DNA from 4 places in the Metabacillus hrfriensis genome. Region 1 is predicted to be linked to each of the others. Evidence: riboswitches for the same ligand, from Rfam matches in the RefSeq annotation. Region 1 holds a riboswitch; each other region holds the start of a gene.

Evidence for each region. A riboswitch is a leader RNA that binds a small molecule or an ion and turns the genes downstream of it on or off. The one in region 1 is predicted to bind thiamine pyrophosphate.
Region 2: it holds a riboswitch for thiamine pyrophosphate, as region 1 does, so the genes downstream of both, tenA (thiaminase II) here and tenA (thiaminase II) in region 1, are expected to answer to the same signal.
Region 3: it holds a riboswitch for thiamine pyrophosphate, as region 1 does, so the genes downstream of both, thiC (phosphomethylpyrimidine synthase ThiC) here and tenA (thiaminase II) in region 1, are expected to answer to the same signal.
Region 4: it holds a riboswitch for thiamine pyrophosphate, as region 1 does, so the genes downstream of both, thiM (hydroxyethylthiazole kinase) here and tenA (thiaminase II) in region 1, are expected to answer to the same signal.

What each region holds. Positions count from the first base shown of each region.
Region 1 is NZ_CP126116.1:1,245,605-1,248,782, reverse strand. Features, by position in the region: gene thiO (glycine oxidase ThiO) at 1-577, opposite strand, end outside; gene tenI (thiazole tautomerase TenI) at 574-1,182, opposite strand; gene tenA (thiaminase II) at 1,179-1,865, opposite strand; TPP riboswitch at 1,938-2,047, opposite strand; gene QLQ22_RS06110 (monovalent cation:proton antiporter family protein) at 2,117-3,178, opposite strand, start outside.
Region 2 is NZ_CP126116.1:4,079,561-4,082,738, forward strand. Features, by position in the region: gene QLQ22_RS20370 (ECF transporter S component) at 1-534, opposite strand, end outside; gene tenA (thiaminase II) at 534-1,217, opposite strand; TPP riboswitch at 1,332-1,435, opposite strand; gene QLQ22_RS20380 (MurR/RpiR family transcriptional regulator) at 2,008-2,769, shown strand; gene malX (maltose/glucose-specific PTS transporter subunit IIBC) at 3,079-3,178, shown strand, end outside.
Region 3 is NZ_CP126116.1:4,501,322-4,504,499, forward strand. Features, by position in the region: gene QLQ22_RS22335 (PAS domain S-box protein) at 1-1,044, opposite strand, end outside; gene QLQ22_RS22340 (Ger(x)C family spore germination C-terminal domain-containing protein) at 1,238-1,366, opposite strand; TPP riboswitch at 1,500-1,609, shown strand; gene thiC (phosphomethylpyrimidine synthase ThiC) at 1,732-3,178, shown strand, end outside.
Region 4 is NZ_CP126116.1:2,755,544-2,758,721, forward strand. Features, by position in the region: gene thiD (bifunctional hydroxymethylpyrimidine kinase/phosphomethylpyrimidine kinase) at 1-576, opposite strand, end outside; gene thiM (hydroxyethylthiazole kinase) at 563-1,381, opposite strand; TPP riboswitch at 1,433-1,541, opposite strand; gene QLQ22_RS13720 (LysE family translocator) at 2,012-2,608, opposite strand; gene QLQ22_RS13725 (sodium-dependent transporter) at 2,704-3,178, opposite strand, start outside.

The sequences.
Region 1 (3,178 bases):
CTTGAGGCGTTTCGATTTCATAGTGTGAGCCTTCAAATCTGCTGACTTTGTATACTGGTGTGTTTTCAAAGATTTTTCCGCTCATCAGCTGAATGGCTTTTGTAAAGGCTTTGCACAGCGCGGCTGGAGTAAGCTTTCCATCTTTTTCAATTTTCAGAGCCCCGTAAATCGCATCTGTTATGCCTTTTTCATATTCTTGGACTTTTTCTTTGGAATGCCATTCTACGTCCTTTTCAATTTCTGCTCTTTTTTTCAAAGAATCGGCTTCCTCAGCCGTCATTGCCAGTTTGTACATTCCATTGTATTGAAGCTGTATGTCAATTCCGCTTTCCAGCAGTAAATCATGAGCTAATTTTGGATAAAGCGCCTGGCTTTCTTTAGCAAACCTGAAAAAAGCATCATCCTTTTCAGTTTCAGTATGGGCGCCAAGCATACCCGCCGCAGCACTGGATGCTCCGCTGCCTGTTTTTCCGCTTTCAAATACCGCAACTCGAAGTCCGGCTTTCGCTAAATAATAGGCAGAGGCAAGCCCGATGACTCCTCCGCCGATAATGCCGGCATCAAATAAAGGCTTCAATGGCCCATCCCCCTTTTTAATTGATCAGCAAGTTCAAGTGCCGCATGACTTGGATGCTCCGCTGAAAAAACATAGGACATCACGGCTGCTCCCTCAATCTTTATATCTCTTAGATCAGGAATGACAGCAGGATTGATTCCTCCAATTGCAATGACTGGAATGCTGACAGATTCCGCTATTTCCGCAAGCTTGCTTATCCCTCTTGCTTCTAGACCATTTTTTGATGATGTTTGGAATACATGCCCGAAAAGGAGACGATCTGCCCCATTTTCAGCACAATATACTGCTTCAGCAGCAGTGTGGACTGAACAGCCTACCTCAAGATGCGGGAAGCGCTGTTTCACCAGTTTCACATTGAAGCTGTGCGATGGGAGCTGAACCTGATGCAAACCAGAAAGAACAGCTGCATCCACACGGTCATTCATGACAAGCTTTGATTTCGGAACCCCATTTTGATGGAGCTCTTCAATTAAGCTGATCAGTTCCCCAGCTGATTTATTCTTCTCTCTAATATGAATGGCATCTGCAGAGGTATGTATATCTGTGATGATTTTTACGAGCTCTGCAGCAGAGTGCCGTCCATCTGTGACAAGGTGCAATTTCACTTTTGCATCAGCATGGTTTGTGTCTCATCCCACGCTTCCATCTTTTCCGCCATATCCCAAAAACGATATTCATACATCGAGCTGATGAGGAAGTTTTCCTTCATCATTTGTCTCTCGTGATCGCTTGCACGCAGAGCAAGCTCGTCAAATCTTGCAATCTGCTCGAGGACAAGCTCTTTAAACCAATCACCGTGATAAGTCGCAATCCATTTCTCATAAACTTCATCACCAGGCTTGCAATCTTTCAGGTGCTCCCCGACTTCATAATAGAGCCAATAGCATGGAAGCAGAGCTGCAATGATTTCACCAAGATTTCCTGTCGCAACTGAACGGTACATATGGGAGGTGTAAGCATACGCAGTTGGCGATGGCTTAAACTCCTTCCGTTCGGTGTCTGTGATTCCAAGCAGGACAGAAAATTGCTGATGCAAAGAGAGCTCTGCTTCATAGGTTCCCTGTGAATGAACGGACATCCGGTATGTTGTATGAAGGTCAGGGGCCATCGCCCCTGCAAAAGCCTGCACTTTTGCAAAATGCGTTAAGTAATAAGAATCCTGCATCACATAGTATTTAAATTTCTCCTTTGAAAGGCTGCCTTCGCCAATTCCTTTTACAAAAGGATGTTCAAAGCTTCCTTCCCACCATTTATCTGCATACTCCCGGCATTCTTTTGAAAATGACATGTTTTGTTCCTCCTCATTTTTAGTATAAAAACGGCAAAAAACCACTTTTCGCATAGAAAAGTGGTGTATGAATAGACCTTTACACCACTTCCCTACGCTGGTTTTAGCCAGATCAGGTTCGGAGGGTCTTGAAGGCAAACTTCAATCTCAGCCCTTCTAAAAGGGCTCCCCTAGCGGTTGTTTATATATTATTTTAGAAATATTTACATGTACATCATACCATGCTCAAAGAAACTTTCAAGTCAAAATTATCAACTTTTATGGAACTCAAGCTCTTGCCTGAGCTCATCCACATATTCAGCTGATCCAGTCAGAATCAGTAAATCTCCGCGTTTCAGCTCTGTATCGCCATGCGGCACAATCGATTCATTTTCCCTGAAAATACGGACAAAAATAACGTCGCCTGTAAATGGAAAGCTGCGGAGCACCATGCCATCGTAGCGTCTGTTGTTCATTTTTATCTGATAAAGAGCTGAATCGTTATTGGTCAGAATCTTCATGATGCCAGGTGCTTCAATAAGAGCCCTCAGCAAGGTTTTGGTAGAAAGCAGAACAGAGAAGACATCAATGTCTTTCGCTCTTAGCTGCTCGTCTAATAATGGTGATGAGATGCTTGCAATCACCCGTCCAACTTCAACCTCTTTTGCAAACATGGCGATTTCAGCATTCGTATCCTCATCTCCTGCAGCAGCAATAAGGATATCAGCTTCAAATACTCCCTGGGACTGCAGGGTCTCAATTGAGTAATCTTCAAGCTCCTCAATATGAAACAATGATTCAGCGATCTGCTGTTCATTTTTATCGACATAAGTATGATACACCGTCGTATCGTACATCTTCGGATTTAACTCGCGTGTCACCGGCAGTGTCATTTGATTGGCTCCTATAAAAGCTACCTTCAGCTTCTTTTGCGAAGACAGCTGTTCAGGGAAAAGCTTCTTAAATCCAATCGGAGTAAAAATACTCGTCAGAACAGCCGTTAAAATGAGCGCACCTGACATTTGTGCATCAATCACATTTACTCTTTCTCCAATGGTAGCTGCCGCAATAACAAGGGAAAGGGTTGATGTCAGCAAAAATCCTGAAGCAAGCGTTGTTTTTGTGTCATACCATCTCTTCAGTAAATAAATCGGCACAATTTTAGAGATCAGCAAGGCAATAAACAGCAATGGGATCAGCATTAAAATTTTTGGATCCTTAAACATCGACCATACATCAAGATCGACACCAACCATAACAAAGAAGATCGGTATCAAAAATCCGTAGCCGAAGGAATCCATTTTCTGAACCATTTCTTTGTTTGGGGACAGCAG
Region 2 (3,178 bases), 2.2 Mb from region 1:
TTGTTCTAAAACACCTGTTTTTGCCAGTGAGTCCACGACTGCTTTCGCTAACCAGCCACCGAGAATCATTCCGCTTATCACATGAATTACTAACGTAACAAAAAATACTTCTGTCGTGTAATATCCAAAACCGTTGGCGATTAAGTTATAGATCATGCTTCCAACCGCTGCAAGAGCCCCAGACAGCATTAATGTAAACAGGTTGTAGCGTTTATATCTGAATATCGCGAATGCGATTTCTGAACCAATACCTTGAAAGACGCCAATTAAAAGGGCCGATAGACCAAAATGACTTCCTGTTAATAACTCTACTGCTGCCGCTGCAACCTCTGCAATAAGCGCCGCACCCGGTTTTCGGATAATATACGCTACTATTGGACTGGCAATCACCCAAATCCCAAACATAAATCCTGCGCCCACCGGCCCCACAATAGCGGAAATCGGAATCCAAAGAGTAGACCATCCTAAATAAATAACTCCACAAGCCACCGCTAGAATGACAGCAAGAACTACTTCTTTCATCTTCCAGCTCATCACTTAACTACCTCCATTTTCACAGGCCATTCTTCGAGTTTATAGGCCATATCCCAAAACATATATTCAAGCTGACAACTTATTAAAAAATGTTCTTTCATCTTTTCTTTTTCTCTCTCTGTTGCTTCCTTTGCCCACTCATCTATCCGGTCACAAAATTTGGTTGTAATCGAATCTGTACGATTCCCATAAAAATTTATCCAATCATAAAATGGATGAGAGCGGTCTGGATTAACTTCATTTAATATTCTTTTCCCAATCTCCCAATATGTCCACGGACATGGTAATAAGACAGCTAAAATTTCCCCTAGTGTTCCTTCGTGTGCAACTGTAAGCATATGACGTATGTAATGATGGGAAGATGGTGATAACGGATACCCTTGTAATACTTCATATGGAACTCCCGCTACTTGACAAAAGTTATTATGCGGGTGGATTTCACTTTTTAATATAAATGAAATTTGCTGATTAAACATATCCATATCTTCACGATTCTCACACTTCGAGACCGCTATTCCATAGATTCTGATAAAGGAACTCAAATATTCAAAGTCCTGTTTAACATAATGAATTAATTGTTCCTTTTTTAATTCCCCATTGGCAATTCCTTGGACAAAAGGATGTTCGAAAATCGCATGAAAGATAGGATTTGCTTCTTTTCTTAGTTCTGCTGAAAAACTCATATATTTAGCCCCCTTATTGGTTATAACGGGAAGACACTATAGGGAGCGGCTACTATAAGTTAAATACGAAAAAAACCGCTCCAAAAATGGAGCGGCAGAATAATTGTATATATTCATACACGGACTCCACTTTCCTACGCTAGTATGAACTAGATCAGGTTCAAAGGGTCCAGGATAACTCCTGTCTCAGCCATAAAATGGCTCCCCTAGTGGTCTTCCTATTAATTTAATATTTACTGTACACATGCTTTCTATTAAAGTCAATCAATTTATAATTACAGGATTAGTATGAAACTTTGTTAACTCCATTTGTTAAAGAGCCCTGAAGTTATGATTAGAAGTTTCGGGATAATGAGACACCTTTAATAAGAATCATTTCAAAATCTCCATAAATCCCACAAGAAATTCTTCGATTAATTGGCCTCAATATAATTAAAGAGCGCAATTCTAGCTGTATATTTGCAGCTGACATCAGATTTTACAGCAATCAAAAAGTGCAGTTCTCACTGCTCTCAACATTGATGGCAGAATCTTTACGTGCTTACCTTTTAGTTTTCCTTCGGCAGGAATCAATTTATTATCCACCGTACCACTTTGATTCCATCAGAAATGATCCTGACTCTTTTTTCTGGAATTTGCATAAAATGACATTGGTAATGTGATTAACTAAAATGGAACTGAAGATGAAAAAAAGATGATCCCAAGATTACTGTATACCAATAAAAGCTTTTGTTTTAGAGTTTCATGGATATGCTATAGTATAAGGAATAATATAGAGTGGTGATGAACGATGAAAACATTCTTAAAGCGATTATCTCAACGCAGAGATCAATTAAGCCAGTTAGAGAAACAGGTATTAGACTATATTTTAATAAACCCGAATCTCGTTGTTCAGTCCAATGTGAATGATCTTGCCAAAGAATTATTTGTATCAACCGCAACGATTAGCAGAACTTGTAAACAGTTAGGCTACGAGGGATTCCAAGATTTAAAATACACGTTAAGTAAATATGTTGATTATGATAAAGATGATGAAAATATTATTTCTTCTAATACGATATTGACTCAAATAGATCGAGTAAAAAAAGAAATGGAGCAAACCTTACAGAATCTCAATGAAGAAAAGATTCAAAAAGCTGCAGCGTATATTAAAGAAAGTAATTATGTTGAGTTTTTTGGGGTTGGGGCATCACTTCCAACTTGTGTGGAAGCTGCTAGAAAGCTTACCTTTTCAGGAAGAATCTGCAGTGCACGTGAAGATTGGGATGAACTAAGATGCGTGGCCAATAGTTTATCTGAAAATGATTTAGCCATTTTAGTATCATATAGTGGAGAAACATTACATATACTAGAGTTTGCAAATATATTAAAAGAGAAGAACGTAAAGACAATAGCCGTCGTTGGCCGACGGAATAGCCGGTTGGAACAAGAAGTTGATCTCACTTTTCATGCACATATTACAAACGGATATTATGGCGAATTAGATATGAGTTCGAGATTTCCGTTAAGCATTATTTTGGATTTCATTATCCTGACGTATATGAATCATTAGTACTAAGAGGTTTCTAGTAAATACTAGAAACTTTTTTTTATGAAGGCAAAGGGAACGAAACTTAAAACTTCAATAAAAGAAACCCTTTCAGACTTAATTTTTGAGGTGAGGTAAAGAATATGAGAGGGATTTCAGAACTTCTATACTCTTTTTGTATGTAAGCTCGTTACAAAAAAAGTAACTGTGTACAACAAACATGAAAGCGATTGCAACACAGTACTAATAAAGCTATGCTATACCCGTAAGTTGATAGAAAACTTACATGAGCAGCTAGCTCGCAACCTGACTTTGGAAAAAGGAGAGTCCAGTATGAAAAAGAAAAGCATGAAATCGAATTTTTGGGAGTTTTTTCAAGGCTTAGGGAAAACTTTTATGCTACCTGTGGCACTGTTAGCATTCATGGGATTAA
Region 3 (3,178 bases), 1.8 Mb from region 1:
GTGATAAGGGATGGTGACAGGTCCTTTTGTGGTTAAAAGGGTGTGTATAATCCCTTCTGCTTTAGCATGATCATCAACAAGTATATATTTAAAGACATTTTGCCCGATCATACGCTCAGGCTCATATCCCAGGACTTTTTTATAAGAGGGCGATGCGTATATATAATTTCCTTTAAGATCGACTACACATATTAAGTCGTTGCTGTGTTCTAAAATGATCCGGTACTTGCTTTCGCTTTTTCTCAATTTTTCTTCTGTTTGCTTCCGCTGTGTAATGTTTCTTGAAATGACGATCGCATGCTTTAAGGATTCATTTTCAGTGACGGGAATTCCATGCGACTCAAGCCATATATAAGTATGATCCTTGCATAAATATCGATACTCAACCGTCATCTGTCTATTTTCCTTGAGCATTTTATAAAATTGGCCGGCAATCAGCTCCCTGTCCTCCGGATGAACGAATTGAAAAGGAGTGTATCCGACTGCTTCTGATATATCATACCCAAGTACTTCTTTATAAGACGGAGATACATAGGTGAAAAGTCCGTTTGCATCTAGAAGCCCAACGATATCACGCATATTTTCAGTAATCAGACGGAACTTTTTTATCGTTTCCTCGTGTTCTTGTTCAAGTTTTTTCTTAATTGTGACATCTCTTATAATCACCTGGGTGGATTGCCTGTCCCCCCATATGTTTGGCAGTGATGTTACTTCCATGGTTAAGGGCAATCCTCGTCTGGTATACCAGATCTGTTCCATTGAAGACGGTGTGAAACCATTTTTTGTATCGGTGATCCGCTGCTCAATTATCTCTCTATGCTGAGGATCAATTGAATTCCAGATGGATTTTCCAATGAGATCCTCCTTGCACTTTAACTCTAACAGATTCATGGCAGAAGGATTTATATATGTCCACTTTCGGTTTTCGTGAATTAAAAATGCGGTTGGAGAGTTCTCAAGCTGATTAAGATAGACTTCCATTAAGCCATCGAGTCTTTCCTGAGAAAGAAATTTCTCTTCATGAGCCTGTTCTTGCTTCTTCATCGCGGTCCATCTCCTCCAAATACATACATATCCTTAATATATCAAAAATTCAATTAATAAGGTACTGCCCTAGTAGCGAATAAATAAAAAGCCCGTATTTTATGATCAATACGGGATGTGTTTCTAATGAATTTTGACTCTTCCACGGCATTGTTGATTTTCACTCACTTTTAATGAAGCTTCGTATTAGCCATTAATTAATAATCCCATGGTGGACTATTTCCACACTTACTTTAGGTTCAATCAGGATGTTTGGATAATCCTCCTCCCATTTTACCTTTTTCCAGATAGCGGGATGATAGGCAATGAGCTCTCTCCCAATACCAACGGACTGAAATCAGGTACAATGAACCACATGATTGTTTCTCAAGCATACTCAAAATTTATAATTGTGAAAATTATCACTTGCAAGATTGCCGATTTACCTGCTATATTGCTAACAAATGAATATTTTTTCATTCTGCTGGGGGAGTCCATGATGCTGGACTGAGAGAAGAACGCAATTCTTTGACCCTTTGAACCTGATCTGGATGATGCCAGCGTAGGGAAGCGGTGTGGCGTAGGCCGTTTTTTTTGGCTTTTTACACATACTGTTCCAAGGGTTCTGTTCATTAACAGAACCCTTTTTCTATTTCTTTCGCGGGTGCAGATCAAAACTCTATTAAACGATATAAGGAGGAGTTAAGATTGGATTTCGCATTCACTAAACAGTTTGATGGCAGCAAAAAGATGTATAAAACAGGATCAAGAGAGGACATTCGTGTTCCATTTCGGAAAATTGAGCTTGCACAGGATAATGAACCAGTGCTTGTTTATGATACGAGTGGTCCTTATACGGATCAAGCCGCTGCCATTGATATTAAAAAGGGGTTACCTGAAGTCAGAAGAAGCTGGATTTTTGAACGGGATGATGTGGAAGAATATTCAGGTCGCAGAGTCAAGCCTGAGGATAACGGCCGACAAGGGGATATGACTTCAAATGAAAACGTCTTTACTGGCGATAGAAAAGTACTGCGGGCAAAAAAGAATGCCAATGTCACTCAGCTTCATTACGCCAGAAAAGGAATCATTACACCTGAGATGGAGTTTATAGCCATTCGTGAAAACATGGACCCTGAGTTCATTAGAAGTGAAGTTGCAAGCGGCAGAGCCATTATACCTGCAAACATCAATCATAGAGAAAGTGAACCTATGATCATAGGCAAACATTTTCATGTCAAAATTAATGCAAATATAGGCAACTCTGCAGTAACCTCATCCATTGAAGAAGAAGTTGAAAAAATGACATGGGCAATCAAATGGGGTGCTGACAACATCATGGATTTATCGACAGGCAAAGATATTCACACCACCCGGGAGTGGATTATCAGAAATTCACCAGTACCGGTTGGAACAGTGCCCATCTACCAGGCGCTTGAAAAAGTAAAAGGCATTGCTGAGGATTTAACCTGGGAAGTGTACAGAGATACCTTAATTGAACAGGCGGAACAAGGGGTCGATTACTTTACAATCCATGCAGGTGTTTTGCTGAGGTATATCCCTCTTACAATTAAAAGAACAACCGGGATTGTATCAAGAGGAGGATCCATTCTTGCAGGATGGTGCTTAGCCCACCACGAAGAAAACTTTCTCTATACCCATTTTGAGGAGATTTGCGAGATTTTAAAACGTTATGATATTTCCATTTCATTAGGCGATGGCCTGCGTCCCGGATCGATTGCAGATGCAAATGATGAAGCACAATTTGCAGAACTTGAAACCCTGGGTGAGCTCACGAAAATCGCATGGAAGCATGACGTACAGGTGATGATTGAAGGTCCTGGCCATGTTCCAATGCACATGATTCGCGAAAATGTAGAAAAGCAGCAGGAAATTTGCCATGAGGCACCTTTTTATACACTTGGACCATTAACGACAGATATCGCACCAGGCTATGATCATATCACTTCAGCTATAGGTGCAGCGATGATTGGCTGGTTCGGTACCGCGATGCTTTGCTATGTAACGCCGAAAGAGCATTTGGGATTGCCTAATAAAGATGATGTTCGCGAAGGAGTCATTGCCTATAAAATTGCTGCACACGCCGCTGACCTAGCCAAAGGACATCCTAATGCACAGTATAGAGACGATGCCC
Region 4 (3,178 bases), 1.5 Mb from region 1:
TCCATCAAATAACAAATCTACTAACTGTTCCTCGTTTTCAGCATGACCTCCCTTAATCACAACATTTTTCACGCCAAAAGAATGCAGGATTTTGGCAGCAGTCTGACGATCATCAAGATTGAGAATGTTCAAACCCGTCAGCACTTCAGCTTCTGGAATGTTGGGAGTAACGACCAAAGCAAGCGGAAGCAAATGATTTTTCAATGCTTCTACTGCTTCATCCTGCAATAATGAAGCACCGCCTTTGGCTATCATGACGGGATCTACAATCACTTTGCTCCAATTGAACCTCTTTATTTGTTCAGAAACAGCTTCAATAATTTCACTATTAAAAAGCATTCCGGTTTTAATGGCATCAGCTCCAATGTCTGAGCCAATCGCTTCAATCTGCTGCACAACCGCGTCCGCTGTTAATGGAAACACACCATGTACACCTAGTGTGTTTTGAGCGGTAACCGCTGTAATGGCAGACATTCCGTATACATTCAATTCCTGAAACGTTTTTAAATCCGCCTGAATTCCTGCTCCGCCTCCGCTGTCAGAGCCTGCAATTGTCAGTGCTTTAGAGATTGACATGGCTGACCTCCTCAAGCGCAGAAAGTTTTTGAATATTATCAGCTGAAATGGTATAAAGATTGTTTAAAAACTCGATTTGAAAGCTTCCGGGACCTTCAATTCCTTCAGCTGCAAGTTCTGCAGCACTCCCGTAAACCGCTAATGCTGCAGCAGAAGCACGAACATAATCTTTTTCAACAGCGCAAAATGCGCCGATAACAGAGGTGAGCAAGCAGCCTGCACCTGTTACTTTAGTTAATAGAGAATTACCATTTTTGCATATATATGTTGTTTCTCCATCTGAAACAATATCCTGTTTTCCTGTAATGACCGCAATAGTGTTTAACTGCTTTGCAGCTTTTACAGCAAGTTCGATTATGTCACCTTCGCCGTCACCGGAGTCGACTCCTTTTATCGACCAGCTCTCCCCAACGACATTTGCCACTTCAGCAGCATTCCCTCTAACTGCAGTGATCTCCAGTTCCTTTACGATTTTTTGTGCTGTTTCAGTACGGTATTTTGTTGCGCCTGCACCAACCGGATCAAAAATGACTGGCACGCCATGCTTATTGGCAGATTTCCCTGCAAGCAGCATCGCTTCTACATTTTCTTCGTTTAAGGTGCCAATATTTAATACGAGTGCCCCAGCAATTTTCGCCATATCCGCCACTTCTTCCTTGGCGTAAGCCATGACCGGCGATGCTCCGATTGCTAACAGGCCATTTGCTGTAAAATTCGTTACCACAACGTTTGTAATATTGTGCACCAGAGGTTTTTCTTTTCTTACTTTTTCTAGAATCGCATCAATCGTTTTAGGCTCTATCATATTTTTTCCTCCCCATAATAAAGAGCACTCTGCCGCGGCAAAGTGCTCATATGTATCCCTGAATCACATCCCTGCGCTGGCATTATCCAACAGGTTCATTCGGTCTACGGCAGATAGCCGTACTCTCAGCCTGATTCCACAAGCTCCCGTTTTCATTATTTTATTTTATGATTCAAAGTCTACTCTTCTGACACTGGATTTGCAACCATTAAGCAGCTGTTTTTTTTCTCCATCACTTTTGTTTTTATCAATAAAATGAAAATAAGTATAATTGGAATCCCAAACTGAAATGGCAAATGAATGTATAAAGGCACAATTTCAAGTCCAATTTTTATATGCAGGAATCATACTCGGAGAAAATCTATGAGGCACTCAAAACGGGCAATCACCAAGTTCTTTTTTCATCAGCTTCTATTGATTCAGACAATAGACTGTATTATCATTTTTATTTCCTCAATTTTCGATCCGATTTGGCAGGAATGGATTATTATTCCTTTCCAGGTTCATTTATGTGAATCAAATAATAAGAACCCAGCTTCCTTGGTTTATTGGTTCCTATTAGTGCTAAAAGTATTTTCAAAGCAAGCCAGATCGGCAGCCAAAATAAAAAAGACATCATATCTGATGTCTTTACTTTCTTTCCAATGCTAATTTAATGCCAAATCCAATGAGTACTGCTCCGGTAATGCCTTCCATCCAATTTTGTACAGCTGGCTTCTTCATGAAAGCACTCAATTGATGAATCAAATAAATATAAATAATAAACCAAATAAAAGTAAGAATAGTGTATGTTAATCCCATGATCATAAACTGTGTAAAAGTATTTGATCCCGGCTCCAAAAATTGCGGCAAAAAGGTTAAAAAGAAAACAGCTACCTTAGGGTTTAGGAGATTTGTCAAAAATCCCTGTCTATAACAGTTGACTTGTTTTGCTTCAGGCTTTTGTTCTTCTCTATCTTGTATTCTGCCCGGTTTTTTTAGAGTCCATAATGATTTAAGTCCTAAATAAATGAGGTAGCAAGCTCCTGCGTACTTCAGGATTGAAAAGAGAAAAGCTGATTTGACAATAAGTGCTGATAAACCTAACACAGCTGCAAAAGTATGAATTAAAAGTGCTGTCAAGGTCCCGAACACTGTTTTCATTCCTCCTGCCCTCCCGCCAGTGATTGTATTCTTAGTAGCGATGGCTGTATCAGGTCCAGGCAATAAAATTAATAAGATCGACATGATGATAAATAATGATAAGTGCTCCAAGCTTATCACCCTCCATTCTGAATTTTACCTATTTTAACATACGGAGGGAAAGCTTGATAGAGCCTAATTTAACGGGAAAGTAGTTTCCAGATTCCTAAAACATCCAGCAAAACAAGGAAAATAGCAATTGGAGCTACATATCTCATTAAAAAGAACCAAGTGTTAAAGAGTCCTTTAGATAAAGACGAACCGTTAGCAAGTTCTGAGTAAAGCATGGATTTTTTCATTTTCAAAGGAACAAAGATGGAGATCAGCAGAGCGCCAATCGGCATCAAAATATTGCTGACCAAATAATCAGCTGCATCGAAAATTGATTTTCCAAAAATGCTTACTTCACTCCAGATTCCAAATGATAAAGCAGATGGCACTCCGACTGCGAATATAGTCAGTCCAATGATCCAAGACCATTTAATCCGTTTATTAGCATCACCTTTAGCGATTACAGATACTATAATTTCAAGCATCGAAAACGCTGATGTTAATGAAGCAAATAAGAAAAGCAGTAAGAAGGCAACAAAGAATATCATTCCAAATGCCATTTGA